Regions from separate parts of the Hyphomonas sp. KY3 genome, predicted to be linked through region 1. Evidence: predicted binding sites of a transcription regulator. Region 1 holds the regulator's gene; the other holds the start of a gene.
What was found. The regulator HrcA, encoded in region 1, represses chaperone genes, less so after heat shock. The targets are predictions, from matches to a motif close to GTTAGCANTCNNCNNNGNNGANTGCTAAC.
Positions count from the first base shown of each region.

Region 2: groES (co-chaperone GroES) is a predicted target of HrcA. The motif match lies at 1,589-1,617, and genes of this name have one in related genera.

Region 1 covers NZ_CP022271.1:328,814-333,026, forward strand. The annotation lists gene CFA77_RS01770 (SMP-30/gluconolactonase/LRE family protein) at 1-484, shown strand, start outside; gene CFA77_RS01775 (nucleotide exchange factor GrpE) at 485-1,099, opposite strand; gene hrcA (heat-inducible transcriptional repressor HrcA) at 1,096-2,187, opposite strand; gene CFA77_RS01785 (formate--tetrahydrofolate ligase) at 2,253-3,923, opposite strand; gene rph (ribonuclease PH) at 4,013-4,213, shown strand, end outside.
Region 2 covers NZ_CP022271.1:2,257,498-2,261,710, forward strand. The annotation lists gene CFA77_RS11050 (DUF3137 domain-containing protein) at 1-484, opposite strand, end outside; gene CFA77_RS11055 (GGDEF domain-containing protein) at 532-1,284, opposite strand; gene groES (co-chaperone GroES) at 1,689-1,979, shown strand; gene groL (chaperonin GroEL) at 2,034-3,683, shown strand; gene CFA77_RS11070 (acyl-CoA synthetase) at 3,837-4,213, shown strand, end outside.

The DNA.
Region 1 (4,213 bases):
CGGCGAGCGACTGGACTCAGTCCGCATTGAGGGCGCCAAATTTCTCAATGATGCGACCGACTGGAACGGCGCGATCTATGTGTCGGATTCCGGTGATGCGGCGATCTACCGGATATCAGACGGTACGGCTGAGCTTTGGCTGCAGGATGAGCAGCTGGCGGGCGTGAATGGCCTGTTGGGCGATGGCGACCGGATGCTGGTCTCTACCATGACAACCGGCAGCTTGTTCAGCGTGACCGCAGAGGGCGAATTGACCGAGATTGCCGCCGGCATGGAAAATGCCGACGGGATCGGGCTCGTGCCGGGCGGCGGCTATCTCGTCTCGTCCTGGCCCGGCCAGATCCACTATGTCGGCGAGGATGGCGCGGTCGCCACCCTGTTTAATGAACCGGTCTCTCAGAATGACCTGACGGTGATCGGCGATACGGTCATCGTGCCGAACTGGCGGCAGAACACCGTTACGATGTGGAAGGTGGGGCGTTGATCAGTTCGCCGCGCCTGCGCTGACGGCGACCATGGCGGCGCGCAAGGTGCGCTCGCCGATCTTCCAGCCGGGCTGGAAGCAGGAGGCGATGGTGCCGTTTGGCTGGTCGGACGGGATGTTGGCGACGGCCTGATGCAGGTTCGGGTCGAATGTGTCGCCGGGCAGGGCGGCAATCACCGTAACGCCATGACGGGCGAGGGCTGTGTGCAGCTCCTTCTCCGTCATCTCGATGCCTTCGAACAGGTTCCGGCCAGCTTCTGACAGGGCGGCGCGATCTTCATCGGTCAGGGCGGCGAGGGCGCGGGAGAGGTTATCCGAAACGCTGAGCAGGTCGCCGGCAAATTTCTCGATGGCGTAGACGCGCGCGTCGGACACCTGACGCTCGGCGCGCTTGCGCGTATTGTCGAGGTCGGCCAGCGTTCGCAGCAATTGCTCGCGCAGCTCTTCTTTCTCGATCTCAAGTCGCTGCACAGGATCCACGTCCGCTTGCGCTTCGGGTGCGTCTTCCTGCTTGGGCGCAGACTTCAGGATATCGTCCGCAGCCGCTTTGAGGTCAGCCTTGGAAGTATTGGAATCAATTTCAGCGGTTTCGCCGGGTTTGGTTTCGTCGCTCATCCTTGCGTATCCTTTTTGCGGCGTGTGGAGAGGAGTTCCCCGACCACTTTCGCCGTATAATCGACCATAGGTATGACGCGGGCATAGTTCAGCCGGGTGGGGCCGATCACGCCCAGTGCGCCAATAACCTGTTTTCCGCCTCCCATATAGGGAGCCACAATCACACTTGAACCCGATAGCGGGAAAAGCTGGTTCTCCGCACCAATGAACAGCCGCACACCGTCCGCTTCTCGGGTTGTGTCGAGGATATCGAGCAAGCTTTGCTGGCGTTCAAGCTCGTTGAACAGCTGGCGTACCCGGTCGAGATCTTCTGCGGCCTGTGCGTCTTCGAGCAAATTGGCACGGCCTCTCACGATCAGGGAGCGTCCCCGTCCGGGTGCATCACCGCTCCATTGCGCCAGTCCCTGTTCCACCAGCGAGGATGCGGCCTGATCCAACGCGGCGCGATGCGAGCGCAATTCCTGACGGATATCGCTGGCAACTTCCGTCAGGGTGCGACCGCGCACGCGCGTTGAGAGATAATTACCCGCCTCGATCAGTGTCGTTGCCGGCAGCCCTTCGGGCACTTCAACGATACGGTTCTCGACATCGCCATCCTCTGTGACGATAACGCAGAGCGCTTCGCGTCCGCCGAGCGGTACGAATTCGGCATGCCTGACCACCGCGTCGCGGGTTGGGGACGTGACCAGGCCTGCACCGCCGGTCAGGCCGGACAGGATATTCGAGGCTTCGCCCATGACCGCTTCGATATTGGTGCCCGCCGACTTGAGGCGGTCATCAATCTCCATACGGTCGGCGCGGCTGGGCTCTCCGATTTCGAGAAAGCCGTCGACGAACAGGCGCAGGCCGGTATGGGTCGGCGCGCGTCCGGCAGAGATGTGGGGCGATTCCAGCAGGCCGAGTTCAGTCAGATCCGCCATCACATTGCGGATGGAGGCAGGAGAGAGGGCTATCCCGCTTTTCGACAAGGTGCGGGAGCCGACAGGCTCGCCTGTGGTCAGATAGCCTTCGACAATCTCACGGAAAATGTCGCGTGAACGCTGGTCAAGGCGCTGCAACAGGGATTGCGTGTCGAGTGGCTGGATCATCCCTTATTGATTAGGCGTGTGCCGCGCTGCGTTCAACAGGTTTCATCCCGCCTGCTGAGCACCAATCAGGAAAGGCCTTCGATTTGACCCAGGGTGTTGAGGTGCATGTTTTCCGCAGCAGGCTGGCGGGGAAGACCCGGCATGGTGACAATGTCACCACAGATTCCCACGACGAACTCCGCGCCCGCAGACAGGCGCACGTCACGAAGCTTGAGAACATGGTCTTCGGGCGCGCCAATCAGTTTGGCATCGCTTGAAAAACTGTAGGGCGTCTTTGCCATACAGACAGGGAAATGGCCGAAGCCTGCCTTTTCCCAACGTTCCAGCTGGTTGCGTACCGAAGGGGTCGTCTCGACATGGCTGGCACGATAGATGCGCCGGGCCACGGTTTCGATCTTGTCAAAGAGAGGCATTTCCGGCGGATAGAGCGGTTCGAAATCTGCCGGTGCGTTTCGCGCAAGATTGGCAACTGTGTGCGCAAGGTGTTCGGCGCCATGCCCCCCTTCAGCCCAGTGCGTGCAGACGGAGACAGGTACGTCCTGTTGGGCACAGTAGGCTTCAATTGCGGCGATTTCACCGGATGTGTCCGAGGTAAACCGGTTGATTGCCACGACGACCGGGACGTTGAACTGTTTCATGTTCTCGATATGACGGCCAAGATTGGCAAGGCCCTTTTCGAGCGAGTCGTAACTGACGGTGCCGGCGTCTTCCTTGGCGATGCCGCCATGCATCTTCAGCGCGCGAACGGTCGCGACGAGCACCGCAGCGCTGGGCGCGAGGCCAGCCTGGCGGCATTTGATATTGAAGAACTTCTCAGCGCCGAGATCTGCTCCGAAGCCAGCTTCTGTTACGACGAAATCTGCCATCTTGAGTGCGGCCTGCGTGGCGATCACAGAGCTGCAGCCATGCGCAATATTGGCAAACGGGCCGCCATGAATGAGTGCTGGGTTGCCCTCCAGGGTCTGGACCAGATTGGGCAGCATGGCGTCCTTCAGAAGGACCATCATGGCACCGACCGCATTCATGTCTTTCGCCGTGACAGGCACGCGCCCCCGGCGATAGCCGATCACCATGCGCTCCAGCCGGGCTTGCAAGTCGTGGGCATCCTTTGCCAGGCAGAGGATTGCCATGATTTCGGATGCGACAGTGATGTCGAAGCCGGTTTCCATCGGTGTGCCATTCGGGCTGCCGCCGAGGCCCGTTACGACACTGCGCAGATTGCGGTCATTCATGTCCATGACGCGGCGCCATGTGATCCGTGTGGGATCGATGCCGCTGTCCCCGCCCCAATGGACGTGATTGTCGATCATGGCCGCCAGCAAATTGTGGGCGGAGGTGATCGCGTGGAAGTCACCCGTGAAGTGGAGGTTGATGTCCTCCATCGGCACCACTTGCGCCTGGCCGCCGCCTGTGGCTCCGCCCTTCATCCCGAAACAGGGGCCGAGCGAAGGTTCACGGAGGCAGAGCAAGGTGCGCTCGCCGATCCGGTTCATTGCGTCTGTCAGTCCGACACTGGTTGTGGTCTTGCCTTCGCCAGCAGGTGTCGGGTTGATCGCGGTGACCAGGATCAGCTTGCCATTGGGCTTTGATTTTATCGCCGTCAGGTGACCGGTTGCGATCTTCGCCTTGTCATGGCCATAGGGTATAATGTTTTCTGGATCGATCTCGAGCGCTTCGGCCAATTCGTGAATAGGGCGCTTCTTGGCGCTTCTGGCGATCTCGATATCTGTCGGCATGATTCCCCCGGCGGTTATGAACCTCTCTCCCGGTGTAGACAGGCGCGTCAAAACCCGCAATCAGGCAGGGCAGCAATGAGGAATTCAAAATGAGCACGCTTATTCGTCCATCCGGACGCGCTTTTGACCAGCTTCGCGACGTGACGCTGGAGACCAATGTCACGCGCTATGCTGAAGGCTCATGCCTCGCCAAGTTCGGCAACACGCATGTCCTGTGCACCGCCAGTTGGGAAAAGAACGTCCCGCCTTGGATGAAAGGGCAGGGCAAGGGCTGGGTCACCGCTGAGTAT
Region 2 (4,213 bases), 1.6 Mb from region 1:
CAGAATAGGCCGCATTCAACTCCTTCGCCCGAGAAGCCAGCGTCTTCAAATCGACAATACCGGACAGGTCTGGATGCAATGTGTCATAGGTGAAGCCAAACGGTTCACAGGCAGCTGAAAGGATCAACTGCTTGGTCTGCGACTTCATTGTAAAAACCTTGACCCAAGCGGTCGCCGACACAATTGCGCCTGACACCATGACCAGAAATATGAGTCCGGGTGAGATGATATCAACACTTACGAGCGTAGAGATCATCAACAAAATAATAATGAAGACCGGGATGCCAGCACCGATAATTGAACGCGTTATCGCTGCACGTATTGTGGCTTTCCGACTCTCTTCCCGCCGGGACAGTTCGGGCTCAAGTACATTCGACCAAACACGCTCCGCCTGAGCAAACTCTGTACGACGACCCGATAACGCCGCGAGGGATGGCGCGCGCGTCAAAGCGTCGTTCAACCTGTTTGGACTAATGTCTGACATACTGAGTCCCCCTCAGGTATCAGGCTTAGGGACCCGACAATTTGGGATCAAGCCGCGAGCGTAAGTTCCTTGACGGCCGTGACGCAATTGCGCCCCTTGGCCTTGGACTCGTAAAGCGCGCCGTCCGCCTGTTCGAGCATGTCGTCGAAATCCGAGTTGGGCGGTAACATGGCCAGGCCGAAACTCGCAGTGACACTCACGGGTTGTCCGTCCACGATGACGACATGGTCTTCAATGGAAGAACGAAGACGGTCACAGACGCTGAGCGCCTTCTCCATATCGACATTGCTGAGCAGGACAACAAACTCTTCACCGCCCCAGCGCCCAAGTCGGTCGAATGGACCGCGAAGTTCAGAATATGCGACCGCCGCGATTTCTCGCAGCACACGGTCGCCCGCTGCATGACCATGCTGGTCGTTTACCGCCTTGAAATAGTCGATGTCGAACAACGCCACCGCCGATGTCATCTCCGTCCGGCTCATGCGCGCGAGTTCTTCACAGGCAAATTGTTTGAAGAACTTGCGGTTTAGCAGTCCCGTCAGTGCGTCAGTAGAGGCCATATCTTCCAGCGTGCGCTGGTAAATTCTCATTCTGTACTCGTGTTGGGCAGCAATTGCGGCCGTCGGAACGGCCACACAGGACGCAATGAAAAGGTTCGCGACAATGAAATTCTGGGGATCAGACGGGAACCCCATTGAATAGACAATGACGGAAAAGGTGAAGCATAGGCAAAGCGCCGTAATCGCCACAAAAGCGAAAAAGGTCAGCGATTCGACCACATCTTCGAATTTACCCTGCACGTCCCGACTCCCGGTTGCTGTAGCGGTTGTGACATAGGAAGTATATTTTACCGTCAATCGATTGAGGAATTTTAACGCCTGACCATTCATCTTTTGGAAACAAGCAGACAAGCCGGTCGCTACGCCTTGACGTTGCGCCAATGCTCACCCAATCAGGCATGGGACTGGCTGAATTTTTATTGTTAGCGCTCCGAAGCCGTCGTTCCCGAGCCGTCCAACAGCCTTTCTCGCGTTCTGAAATTACAAAAAATTTCGCAATGGCGCGGTTGACGCTGTGGTTCGCAGCTCTTAACTCCGCAGCATCGTTAGCAGTCGTGCCGGGTGAGTGCTAAAGCCCCCTGACATTTGCTTGCTGACGACCGTTTTCAATTGAACTCGTCAAAGAGACAAGAGGGCTAAATCCAATGAAACTTCGTCCCCTGCACGACCGTGTCGTCGTGCGCCGCGTCAAGGAAGAAGAGAAAACCAAGGGCGGGATCATCATTCCCGACACCGCAAAGGAAAAGCCGCAGGAAGGCGAAATCGTCGCCGTCGGCGCTGGTGCGATTGGTGACGACAACGAGCGTGTCGCGCTCGACGTCAAAGCTGGTGATCGCGTGCTCTTCGGTAAATGGTCCGGCACGGAAGTGACCGTCGATGGCGAAGAACTGCTCATCATGAAAGAGAGCGACATCATGGGTGTCCTGGAGGGCTAAGCCCCCACACTTTCGCTTTCCACCAGACAGAATTCTCAACAGAGGTAATCCACAATGTCAGCCAAACACGTAGTTTTCGGCGCAGAGGCCCGCGAACGGATGCTGAAAGGCGTCGATACGCTTGCCAACGCCGTTAAAGTCACGCTCGGTCCAAAAGGCCGTAACGTCGTCATCGAGAAATCCTTCGGCGCTCCGCGCACCACGAAGGACGGCGTCACCGTCGCAAAAGAGATCGAGCTTGAAGACAAGCTGGAAAACATGGGCGCACAAATGCTGCGCGAAGTGGCTTCCAAGGCCAACGACGTTGCCGGTGACGGCACCACGACCGCAACGGTTCTCGCCCAAGCCATCGTTCGCGAGGGCCTGAAGCGCGTTGCTGCCGGCATGAACCCAATGGACCTGAAGCGCGGCATCGACAAGGCATCCGCCGAAGTCGTTAAAGACCTCGCTCATCATTCCAAGAAGGTGAAGTCGAACGAAGAGATTGCCCAGGTCGGCACGATCTCCGCAAACGGCGACACCGAAGTTGGCGCAATGATCGCCGAAGCCATGGCGAAAGTCGGCAATGAAGGCGTCATCACGGTTGAAGAAGCCAAGTCGCTCGAAACCGAACTCGATGTTGTCGAAGGCATGCAGTTCGATCGTGGCTACCTGTCGCCTTACTTCATCACCAATCCGGACAAGATGATCGCGGAACTCGAAGATCCGTTCATTCTGCTGCACGAGAGCAAGCTGTCTTCCCTGCAGCCAATGCTGCCGATCCTCGAAAACGTTGTTCAGAGCCAGAAGCCGCTCCTGATCATCGCTGAAGATGTCGACGGTGAAGCACTGGCCACCCTCGTGGTCAACAAGCTGCGCGGCGGCCTGAAGATCGCTGCTGTGAAAGCTCCAGGTTTCGGCGACCGCCGCAAAGCCATGTTGCAGGACATCGCTGTCCTTACCGGCGGCCAGGTCATTTCCGAAGATCTCGGCATCAAGCTCGAGAACGTCTCCATGGACATGCTCGGCACCGCGAAGAAAGTCGCCATCACAAAAGATGACACGACCATCGTGGACGGCGCTGGCGCCAAGAAAGACCTCGAAGCTCGCGTGTCGCAGATCCGCAAGCAGATCGAAGACACGTCTTCCGACTACGACAAGGAGAAGCTGCAGGAGCGTCTCGCGAAACTGGCTGGCGGCGTAGCTGTCATCAAGGTTGGCGGTGCCACTGAAGTGGAAGTGAAAGAGCGCAAGGATCGCGTCGATGACGCCCTGAACGCCACGCGTGCCGCTGTTGAAGAAGGTATCGTCCCTGGTGGTGGTACGGCGCTTCTCGCTGCTGCAAGCAATATCGACGTCAAAGGCCTGAATGCTGACGAGCAGGCCGGTATCGACATCGTGCGCAAGGCTCTGGAAGCTCCGGTTCGCCAGATCGCTGAAAACGCCGGCGTCGAAGGCTCGGTCGTTGTCGACCAGATCCGTCGCGGCAAGGGCAAGGGCTTCGGCTTCAACGCCCAGACCGAAGAATATGGTGACCTCGTCGCCATGGGCGTGATCGACCCGGTGAAAGTTGTGCGCTCTGCTCTGCAGAACGCTGCATCGGTTGCTGGCCTGTTGATCACGACGGAAGCGTCCATCGCTGAAGCCCCAAAGAAGGAAGGTGCCGGCGGCGGCATGCCTGACATGGGTGGCGGCATGGGCGGAATGGGTGGCATGGGCTTCTAAGCCCGGCCCTCAAAGCCAAATTGTCAGAGGCAGCACTTCGGTGCTGCCTCTTTTTTTGGGCGAAATGATCCTTCCGACGCACTCGATTCCAGCTTCTCTACCGCTGCGGCAACCGCTTAGAGTTGCCAAAAACACAAACGGGAGAGAAACAAAGTGGCATCTGCTTCGGATATGAATTTCGGTGACATGCTTGATGCTGTGGGCGAGATGCTTGGTCCGGAAGACCTGGCTCTGGCCCACGGGACACGGCGGACATACTGGCCAGACTTCACGGCTCGATCAAACCGGCTTGCGCGGAATTTACGCGAGATGGGGATCGAAACAGGCGACAAAGCTGGCTTCTATCTACGTAACCAGCCTGAATATACTGAAGCGCTCGCCGCTTGTTTCAAAGGTCGTTTCACGCATGTGAACGTCAACTATCGCTATCTCGCCGACGAACTCTTCTACATTTTTGATAACTCGGACGCTGCGGTTGTGTTCTTTGATGCACAATTTACTGATCAGGTTGAACTGGTCCGCGGTCGCTT